Regions from separate parts of the Paenibacillus sp. 01T422 genome, predicted to be linked through region 2. Evidence: riboswitches for the same ligand, from Rfam matches in the RefSeq annotation. Region 2 holds a riboswitch; the other holds the start of a gene.
The links. Region 2 has a riboswitch for thiamine pyrophosphate ahead of AC1DUA_RS09755 (DUF561 domain-containing protein). Riboswitches for the same ligand answer to the same signal wherever they lie in the genome.

Region 1 (3,271 bases), on a different contig from region 2:
ATATGAGCTCCTTTATATTATAATCCGTCATACACTACATATTGTAGTTTCGATGGGGACAAGAAGTCAACTTCTATGTAGAGATAACGTTTTCGGCATGGGAAAAGAAGGAATTTACCTTGCTAATGTTGAATCATGTAACAAAATGTCTATTTTTGTAGAAAAAGAGGAGGGATGACCAGATGACGGCACAGATGCTGGAACTACATAAAAGAAATGGATTAATGGTGAAGCTATTGTGGGCATGTTTGGTGTTAGGAGTGGGAACCTCCTATAAATCCATGGGAGTTGTAACGACACTGCTGGCTTTTGGAGCGCCTATCGCGCTAATTTGTACGTTGCTGATCTGGAGAAAAATCGGGGTCACATATACCAAGTATATCATTGCAATAGGGCTTAATGTGATTTCATATTTCTTTATGACGCATAATACCACACTATCCAGTATGCTTATCTTGTACTTAAGTTTAGCACTGGTCTCCTTGTATATGGATTATAGGCCGATGTTACTAAATGGCGTGATCGGAATCATTAATTTGAACTACTTCTTTTCCACCTTGTCAGGTCCAATTGACTACATTGCGATCAATGCTTTTTATGTGCTAACGATTGTTGCGCTTATTGGTCAAGGTCAGATAGGAAGCAGATTATTGAGACGTGTAGCCCAGAGCGCTCGAGAGTCTGAGGTGTCACGCATGAAGACGGAAGAGGTTCTGACAGGTGTCCGTACGACAACAGAGACGCTGGGAACTTCCAGTAATACGCTTCATGAAAATGCCTCCGTTACCGGCAGAATCACAGAAGAAGTCGTTGCGGCTTTCCAGGAGATCTCCATCGGTATTGAATCTCAAGCAACTTCCATTACAGACATTACAACGGCTATCCAAGAAGTGAATGAGACGGTGGAGATGACCTCTTCCGCATCGGACACGATGAGCAGTAGATCCCGGGATACAGCCCGCATGACGAATGAAGGCAAGAATCAAATGGAAGATTTGACGCATAAAATCAAGGATATTACCGTGATCGTGACGGAAACGTCGAACATCATGAATGAAGTGAATGAAGAAAATGTGAAAATCGGTAATATCGTGACAATGATTGCTGACATTGCCAATCAAACGAATCTGCTATCGCTCAATGCATCCATCGAGGCTGCTCGAGCTGGGGAACATGGCAAAGGTTTTGCCGTGGTTGCTGGCGAGATTCGGAAGCTTGCGATGAACGCACACGTTGCTTCAACGGATATCTCAGAGATTCTGGGCTCTATTCAGCAAAAGGTAGAAACAGCAGTAGAGAAAGTGGCAGTCGGCAAAATAGCAGTAGAATCGGGTAGAAAGTCAGCCGAAAGTGTTGATCAGCTGTTCGAAGTTATTAACACGAATACCTCTGAAGTCATGGAGCAAGCAGAGAATTTGCAGCGCATGAATCAACAATTGCAAATGTCCTCCCAGAAGGTTGCCGAGGAAATGACATCCGTGGCAGCGATAACCGAAGAGTCTGCCGCATCCGTGCAGCAAGTGCTTGCTAGCGCAGAAGTGCAGCAGAAGCGGGTGGAAGATATAGTTGACAGCATCCGTCAGTTGTACGGATTGACCCTTGATCTAAAGCTTTTGATTGAAAAATAATGAAAAATAACGAAAAATAATTTCTCTGAAGGCATTGCCAAATATCGGTTAATCCGCTACAGTTAAGCCAAATGAATAGCAACACGGGTGCTTGATGAAGTCAGGCTGAGATAGTGGCCCTATGCCACTGACCGTTAATCTGATCTGGGTAATGCCAGCGTAGAGAATTCACACAAAATTCTGCACTAATTTTATGCCTGCCGCATCCCGGTAGGCTTTTTTTGTCGTGTTCGCCTATCTCATTTGACAAATTGTATCTAAGAAAAGGAGTGGGAAGAAGAAATGGCACAAAAAGAAACAGGGGCAAAAGGATTAAAATTGACTGATATCTTGGTCACAATCGTGATCGCGGCGGTATTTGGGGTGATTTACCGCATATGGGGTCCGATGTATGACCTTCTGAAACCGATCGGTCTTCATGCCGAACAGTTAAGCTACGGTATGTGGTTCATGGCGGCTACATTTGCTTTTCTGGTTATTCGTAAGCCAGGCGTAGCATTGTTGGCTGAGGTTGCAGCCGCGACGATTGAAGCTCTTTTTGGAGGTTCATGGGGGGTATCGACACTTGCGTACGGCATTCTTCAAGGGCTTGGCGCAGAGCTGATTTTCGCGCTTTTCTTGTATCGTCGGGCGAATGTGAGTGTAACAGTGCTTGCGTCTTTCGCATCCGCAGCGCTTTCGCTGCTGGTGGATAAATATTATGGCTATATTGATCAGCTAACCTTTTGGAATTATTGCTTGTTTATTGGGCTTCGTCTTGCTGGCTCTGCCATCATCGCTGGCGTATTCGCTTATTACTTGGCTAAAGCACTGGCTCGCACGGGAGTGCTTAACTTAGTTCGTCCCGTTTCAAAGAAGGATTACGATGTACTGGGGTAATGCGTGATGAGCGAGGCAATCGGAGTTACCAATCTGCGGTTAAAATATCCCGGTGATGAGGTTCCCCTGTTATTTCAAGGGGTTTCCTTTTCGGTGATGCCAGGGGAGAAGGTGTTGCTGCTTGGGCCAAGCGGCTGCGGCAAATCGACGCTGCTGCAAGTGCTGAGCGGAATCGTCCCCGATATTATCGAGATTCCGCTTAAGGCGGATAGGCTTGTCACGCCAAGTCGCTGGGGGTATGTGTTTCAAGACCCAGACGCTCAGTTCTGCATGCCGTACGTGGATGAGGAAATCGCTTTTGTTCTGGAAAATAGGCAGGTCCCCCGTGAGGAAATGCCAGCGCGCATCGCGCATTATCTGAGCTTGGTTGGGTTGCAGCTGGAAGATGCTCATACCTTAATCAACCAACTGTCACAGGGGATGAAGCAGCGATTGGCGATTGCAAGTGTTCTTGCTTTGGAGCCGGAAGTGCTCTTTCTAGATGAGCCTACGGCGTTATTGGATGAAGAGGGCACTGGGCTTGTTTGGGAAACGATCCGGTCCATTAGCGCTGACAAGACCCTAGTCATTGTGGAGCATAAAATCAGCGGCATTCTCGATCTCATCGACCGTCTGATTGTCATCTCTCCAAACGGGGAGATACTGGCTGATGGTATACCCCAAGTCATCTTTGAAAGGTACAAGAAACAGCTTGCCGACTATGGCATTTGGTATCCGGGCGTCTGGGACGGCTTCCACATGGAACGCTTGAAGGGGAGTAATTC
Region 2 (7,490 bases):
CACCAATTTGTTGGAGAAATCAGAAGCGATTCCGCTTCATGTGCTGATGGCAGGTTTTCAGGAGGATAAAAAAGGGCGGGAACGTTTTCTGCACTTTAGCTTTTTGCCGTTGAACGACGAAGAGATCGCTGCGATCCAGCTGCTGCAAATTTACAGTACGCTTCCTTTTCACCTTGATGAGGATAAGCGCGATGAGGTTGCCTCTGTGCTTCTTGAGATCAACACGCGATTGCCGATTGGCCATTTTGGCATTAATGAGCATAATGAGCTGCATTACCGCTACGTGTACAGTATTTCGGCTGCGCGTCCTTTTGACAGCGAAGAAGTGCTGGAAATTTTGAGCTTGTTCGTTTATATGTGTGATATGTTTGCCGATCACGTCGAGCTGGTGGCCAGCGGTGAGGCTGATGCCGAGCAGGTTGTTCAGGCACTCAGAGGTTAAACATGAACAGAAAAAGGGCTTCCCGAATGTAGATAAATCTACTGACGGGAAGCCCTTTTTCTGTTTGGATCAACCTTTGGGGAACTAGGTGCCGCTACTTGTGCGAAATCACCACATTCCCTGCTTAAGCGGAACTACAGGGTCTTATTTGCCCGCAGGATGGCGTATTTAGCCAGAAAACGACCAAATAGAGGCCTACAGTTCCCACTTATCTGCCCAAAGATGGCCTTTTGGATAATTAGCGGCTTGTAGTTCCACTAAAGGAGCACCCTCCGGAACCGGGATTACGCGTACTTAACGCCAATTTCTACAGCTATTTCCCTCAATTATTCCATTTTTGTCCAATTAAATGGATTTTCTACCGCTAATTTCGCTAAACTAGCACATTTTCATCCAGCCAGGGGCCATTAGCTGGAGTTCCTACCGCTATTTCGCTCCCTGCCACTGAGCTAAGCAGATTAGCGGTAGTTTTTCCATCTATCCAAAACTGTCATCAATGAATCGAGAGGCTCTGTAATTCCACAAAAGCATAATCGCTGCTTTATTTCACTCTCTCCTGCAAAAGCTCAACAAGCTGCTTGCCCGGATCTTTCATTTGCGCGCCATTGCCAAAGCCATTGCCCCCGGCAGGACGGTTGCCGCCTGCTTTGCCGCCGTTCTCGCGAGGCTGATTCCCAGCATCCGTGCCGTCTGAACCGGCTGCTGCATTCGGTGAAGCCGATGGTGAAGCTGAGGCGTCGGGTTTGCCACCTTTTTGTCCGCCACCATTCCCGCGCGTGCCATCGCCTTGATTTCCGCCGCTAGCTCCTGGTCCATTCCCGCCGCCATTCCCCCGATTAGCCATCCGGTTCGCAGAGTCGTCGATGAATTTCTTCTGAGCGTCCGTCAGCTTTTCGAGGAGCTTCGTTTTATTCTCGTCGCTGAGCTCAGCCTTGGTCTCGATATCCTGCGCAACGGGCAGCATGACTTGGGCCTGCTCCTTAGTAATCGCAAGACCGTCAGCCTTGTCCATCATAAGAAGCGTTTGGAAGGTGCTGAACATCTGTCTTTGCGCCTGACTCATAGCGGGACGATTCTGTCCTTGCTGCTTCGTGTCTGCCGAAGCTTGCGCGCTCGGTTGAGGCTGCGCTGTGCTTGCTGCTGCTGACTGAGGGGCAGCTTGATTGCCGCAACCGCTGAGCAACGCGGGAATTAGGATGCATAAGCCGGCTATTTGTTTCATTTTCATATGTCTATGTACCACTCCTATCCTTGATCTTCCACCTCATTGTACGGCGCAATTATGAAAAAAAAGAGAAGGGAAGCTGAATTGCAGATAAAAGTTAGCTTAAAAATGGCTGAGTGTGATGAGATTGAACTTTATGGCGAGGAGATCGTCATTAATTAAGCATCCATAATTTGTATTTGGAGGAAGCGATGAGAAAATATCAGGGATTAGAAATCGGTTTGCTTTTTACTTGTCTATTATTTATAGCTGCCTGTGATCAGGAGAAAGTTCATGTGGAAAAAGAGAATCGTAGTTCTAGCCAAGCACATGTTGTTGTGATTGGTTCAGAAATAGAAGGAGCCTATCTAGCCAGGGCTGCAATCGACGAAGGGTTATCGGTGACTATTCTGGATCCAAGAGAGCATCCAGGAGGACAGCTCATTCAAGGACAGATGCAGTTTCTGGATGAGCCGGTCGATGACCAAAATCACTCGTTGCTTCAAGGAAGAGTTAAGGAGCTTTTTAAGCGTTATAAAAATAGTGAGATCAGAAAAGCAAATGAATTTGAGCAGTATTTCAATTCACTTATTAAGGGGATACCACTTGAATCTGGCGTCTCTATAACCAACATTGATAGAGTAAAGGATACCGTTACAGGCACTCAGAAAATAAAGTCCATAACCTATCTTACAAAAGAAGGATTAGAAAAAACCATTAGCGCTGACTATTGGGTAGAAAATACGGATTTCAACGCGTTAATAGGTGGCCTTGAATTGGAACGGATTCCGGGCATTGAGACTGTATTCGGCGGAGCTCAAGAGCATATGGCAGCCACGATTATGATGAAATTCCGCAACGTAGATTGGGAGAAGTTCCAGAGCGAAACGAATCGGCTAACCAAAAAAGATATAGAAAATAAATATGGTTCAACCACTACGGTGACAGATAAATTTACGTGGGGTTTTGGGAAGATCGGAGCAGCATTCACCCCAAGCAGCAAGGAAGTATTTCTTCGCGGGCTAAATGGCTGAAATGAATGGCTTTCCAGATTATTTGTACATTCGTGATTATAACCGTTATCAAACAGAATATGTCTTGCAGGCTTCGGACCTGATGAGTGGCAAAATGTTCTGGGATAACGTAAGCATTGGAGGTTACCCTATTGATCTCCAGGGAACAGCGAGTCACACTTGGGGGCAACATAGCGGAGACCCCGATAAATATGGCATGCCATTACGGTCTTTCATTCCCAAAGGATTTGCAAACGTCATTCTAGCAGGCAAAAACGTAGGAGCCTCATCTGTGGCCTATGGCAGTGCGCGCATTCAAGCCAATACCTCTTTAGCAGCTGAAGTTATAGGAATACTGCTTGGGCAATTAAAAGGAGAGCGGGAATTAAGCAAATTAACACAAGACGAGATGCAAGATATCCATGAATACTTAAAAAATAAGTATGGAATTGTCCTGAACGGTGTGACAGCAAAAAATAAGATGGGAGATCTGACTGAAGATCAAATCCACCAACTTAATATAGGGAAACTATTGCTTCCTTAATGGCGGTTACTCTCCAAGTACTAATATCCAAAGTACTAGGTAGCCTAGAAGAGGCACAATCAATATTCCTGTCAAAATGAAAAACCAGATCAGAGGACTTTTGAGATAGCTACTGAGTACTGTTCGAAAAGAAGCCTGTTTTTTAAACAATGGCATGCGCTTCACCTCCAGAATATTAGACTGAAGAATGAACAATAAGTTCCTTTTATTTCCAAATATAAAAAAGGAGCTGCGCAGGCAGCTCCCCAGTTAAACTTGTTTGGCACGATTCACAGTCAGATTAGGCCTATCACTTTTCAGGGCGTATCTTCTGTTCAAAAGAAAGCCAAATAACGACGCCAGCGACTGCTGGAACAGCATCCCGAGCACAACAGGAATCGCCACAGGCGGCGGAAAGTACGCTACAGCAAGCACGGCGCCAGCGCTAATATTCCGCATACCACTGTTAAACGTAAGAGCCACGACAACGTCCTGCTCCCACTTCATCAGCTTCGCGACAATCCATCCCAGGATATAGCCTAGGGAAGCGAGAGCTAGTACAAATCCAGCCAAACCAAGCAGCTTGGCATTAAAATCTCGCAAGTACGGCGCGATAACGGAGCTATTAATAGCGACAACGATGCCCATGCATATTTTCGAAAAAGGACCTAGACGGCCGCTCCATTGCTCCTTAACTCTGCCTTTCGTCCATTGGTTGAGCAGCATGCCCAGTAAGGAGGGGACGACGATCATGAAGAACAGACCTTGCATCATGGCAAAAGTGTCCATCTGGACTTTCGTTCCGACCAGCGCAGAGAGTGTATAAGGGACAACAAATGGTGAAAGAACGGTATCCATGAGGATAATGGAGAGCGTCAGCACGATATTTCCGCGATAAATGGCGACCCACACGAAGCTTGTAATACCTGTTGGAATGGCTGCAGCCAGAATGAGTCCTGTGATAGTTAACGGTTCATTGCTGTAAACAGTGTGCCCGAGCCCAAGGGCAAGCAGCGGCATACCAACATGCAAAATCAGCAGCGTAGTAATGAGTGGAAGCGGTTGGACGATAACTTTCACAAATTCCTTGAAGCTGGAGCTTATGCTGCCCGAGAACGTCATAAAGGCAAACAGCCAAGGCGATAAGAAGGTAAAACCGGATAAATGACTGCCGAGCAAAACACCGATAAGTACGCTGACTGGCGTGATGAGGGGCAAGATTTTTTCCAGTTGGCGATTCAATTGAGAGAGCATCTAGGTGATCATCCTTCCTGACAATGGGTAATAAAGGCCGAGGTAAGCGTTCTCCCTATTATAAGAGCAATATGGCCGGGTGACTAGGTTAAGATGAGATGGAAATTTCTATTTCCCAACGACTGGATACCGTGTTATGATAATGAACAAATGAATACGAATGTATCCCTAGGGGCGCCGCAAGGCTGAGACAGAGCAATCTGAACCCTTTGAACCTGAACTGGGTCATACCAGCGGAGGAAAGTGGAAACCGGACTTTTGGCGCCTCATTTTTGCATGATTATTATGCGGGCAACCTACAACCACTTTTCTTAGGAAAAGTGGTTTTTTTGCGTCCTGATTGGCGCTGCCGGGTGTCTTGTCTATTGATACAACGGTTCAAAAAGTGAGGAGGCGGACTTCAATGTCCGAGTGCGAGCTGCATGTGATATCGAGCGGCAAGCTGGCTTGGAAGGATATGGCGGCGATTGCAGTCCAGATTCATCCCTATGTCACTGCCATTCATATTCGCGAGAAAACGAAACCGATGGATGAAGTTTTTATAGGTGTACAGTATTTGTTGGAAAAGGGTGTACCTGCCCAAACCCTCTATGTCAACGGCTATCCTTGGATGGCAGCCGCTGCTGGACTTGGAGGTTTGCACCTTCCCGAAAACTCTCCGCCGCTATTGGCGATAAGAGAGAGCTGTCAAAGCCAAAGCGTGCAGCGAACGGGAGTCTCCGTACATAGCGTAGAGGAAGCCCTGAAGCGCGAGCGGGAGGGGGCGGATTACGTCTTGTATGGGCATATTTTTGCGACGAATTCCAAGTTGGGGGTTGGGCCAAGAGGGCTCGAACAACTGCGGAATGTTGCAGAGCAGGTCACGATTCCGGTCATCGCAATCGGTGGCATGACACCCGCTAGAGTAAAGTCTGTACTTGCTGCGGGAGCTTCTGGCATCGCAGTGATGAGCGGCATTTGGGAGGCGGCTGATCCTGTGGAAACGGTAAAAGCCTATATCCGAGAATTGCAGCTAGAAGAAACCAGAGGTGAGAGATATGAAGCATACGAGTGACGTTATCATCGTTGGCGGAGGCGTGATAGGCGCTTCCATCGCCTATCACTTGGCGAAGCGAGGCCAGTCCGTCACGCTGCTGGAGCGCAGCAGGTTAGGGACGGAGGCCTCGGCTGCCGCAGCCGGCATGCTCGGAGCGCAGTCCGAGATGGAGGACACTGGGCCCCTGTTCCAGTGGGCCCGGCATAGCAGAGCGATGTTCCCCGAACTGAGCGGGGAACTAGTAAGCCTCACGGGCATCGACATCGGTCTCGTCCGTGAAGGGCTCTTGAACGTCGCGCTCAGCGACGCTCAGGAACAAGAGCTGCGCGCGCGGGAGAAGCTCCAGCACGCTGCGGGCGAAAGAGCGGAGTGGCTGAGCGCAGCCGCAGCCGCAGAGCTCGAACCCGCGCTGAGCAAGGCGACGCGCGGAGCACTGTACCTGCCCGAAGATGGGCAGGTGGAGGCGCCGATGCTGGCGGCGGCATTCGCGCAGGCAGCGCGTGTGCTCGGGGCGAAGCTGCAAGAATTCGCCCAGGTACATGGGCTGCTGACGGAGCGCGATCGCGTCATCGGCGTCATGACGAGCGAGGGACCGCTGCATAGCGACCACGTTGTCGTGGCAGCCGGGACGTGGAGCGGTCAGCTCCTCGCTGGCAGCGGGATCGACCTTCCGGTGTATCCCGTGAAGGGGGAGTGCTTCTCGGTTCTCACCGAGAAGCGTGAGCTGCAGAAGACCCTGTTCACGCCAGGGTGCTATATTGTGCCCAAAGCGGGAGGACGGCTGCTCGTCGGAGCAACGGTTGTGCCGAACAGCTACGACCGCAAGGTGTCGCTGGCCGGACTGACAGAGCTGATGGCAAGAGCGAAGCAATTGATGCCTGCAATCGGTGAAGCTGAGTGGGAGAAAGCTTGGTCAGGCCTGCGTCCGCAGACGCCAGACGGCATGCCGTACATCGGCAAAGTCCCAGCGTATGAGGGGCTATTTACGGCCTGCGGGCATTATCGCAATGGGATATTGCTCAGCCCAATTACTGGGAAGGTCATTGCTCAGCTTGTTTCAGGTGAGGATGTGGGCAACTTGCAGCCGGAATTGGATGCCTTCTGCCCCGATCTGTCGGGAGCACCCAAGCGGGGAGGAAGCGGGCGACTACAAGGAGAGGAGCTGCACAGCATTGAAACTGCACATTAACGGACAAAGCGTCGAGGTTCCGGATACGATTCGGACCATTGAAGAACTGCTTGCACATTTTGAACTGCAAGAGAAAATGCTCGTTGTCGAGCATAATCACAACATTTTACAAAAAGAAGCTCACATGAAAACGGAATTAGCTGAAGGACATCAAATCGAAATCGTTCATTTTGTTGGAGGGGGATAATTAACCATGTTAAAAATCGGTCCATATGAGTTTCGTTCAAGATTACTATTAGGCACAGGCAAATTCCCGAATTTTGATATTCAGAAGCAGGCTGTAGATGTGAGTGAGTCGCAGATTTTGACGTTTGCGGTGCGGCGGATGAATATTTTTGAGGCGAGCCAGCCGAATTTCTTGTCCATGCTGGATGTGTCGAACTTCACGTTACTGCCGAACACGGCAGGAGCCAAGACAGCAGAGGAAGCCGTGCGTATCGCCAAATTGGCGAAGGCATCCGGGCTTTGCGACATGATTAAAGTAGAAGTCATTGGTGATGAGATGACGCTGCTGCCTGACCCGGTTGAAACATTGAAAGCGTCTGAAATGCTGCTGGAAGAGGGCTTCATCGTGCTGCCATATACGTCGGATGACGTGTTATTGGCGAAACGTCTGCAAGCACTTGGCGTGCATGCCATCATGCCGGGAGCTTCACCAATTGGCACAGGGCAAGGCATTATCAATCCGCTTAACCTGAGCTTCATCATTGAACAGGCAACGGTGCCAGTCATCGTCGATGCGGGTATTGGTGCTCCATCGGATGCTGCTCTGGCAATGGAGATGGGTGCGGATGGCGTGCTGCTGAATACAGCGGTTTCGGGTGCTAAG

Region 1: another riboswitch for thiamine pyrophosphate. It lies ahead of AC1DUA_RS02765 (ECF transporter S component); the one in region 2 lies ahead of AC1DUA_RS09755 (DUF561 domain-containing protein).

The regions. Positions count from the first base shown of each region.
Region 1 is NZ_JBFTQB010000025.1:12,067-15,337, reverse strand. It holds gene AC1DUA_RS02770 (methyl-accepting chemotaxis protein) at 183-1,628, shown strand; TPP riboswitch at 1,702-1,811, shown strand; gene AC1DUA_RS02765 (ECF transporter S component) at 1,911-2,507, shown strand; gene AC1DUA_RS02760 (ABC transporter ATP-binding protein) at 2,514-3,271, shown strand, end outside.
Region 2 is NZ_JBFTQB010000126.1:548-8,037, reverse strand. It holds gene AC1DUA_RS09780 (YbjN domain-containing protein) at 1-442, shown strand, start outside; gene AC1DUA_RS09775 (hypothetical protein) at 984-1,670, opposite strand; gene AC1DUA_RS09770 (FAD-dependent oxidoreductase) at 1,859-2,680, shown strand; gene AC1DUA_RS09765 (FAD-dependent oxidoreductase) at 2,673-3,203, shown strand; gene AC1DUA_RS09760 (bile acid:sodium symporter family protein) at 3,453-4,436, opposite strand; TPP riboswitch at 4,597-4,695, shown strand; gene AC1DUA_RS09755 (DUF561 domain-containing protein) at 4,840-5,490, shown strand; gene thiO (glycine oxidase ThiO) at 5,474-6,661, shown strand; gene thiS (sulfur carrier protein ThiS) at 6,645-6,848, shown strand; gene AC1DUA_RS09740 (thiazole synthase) at 6,855-7,490, shown strand, end outside.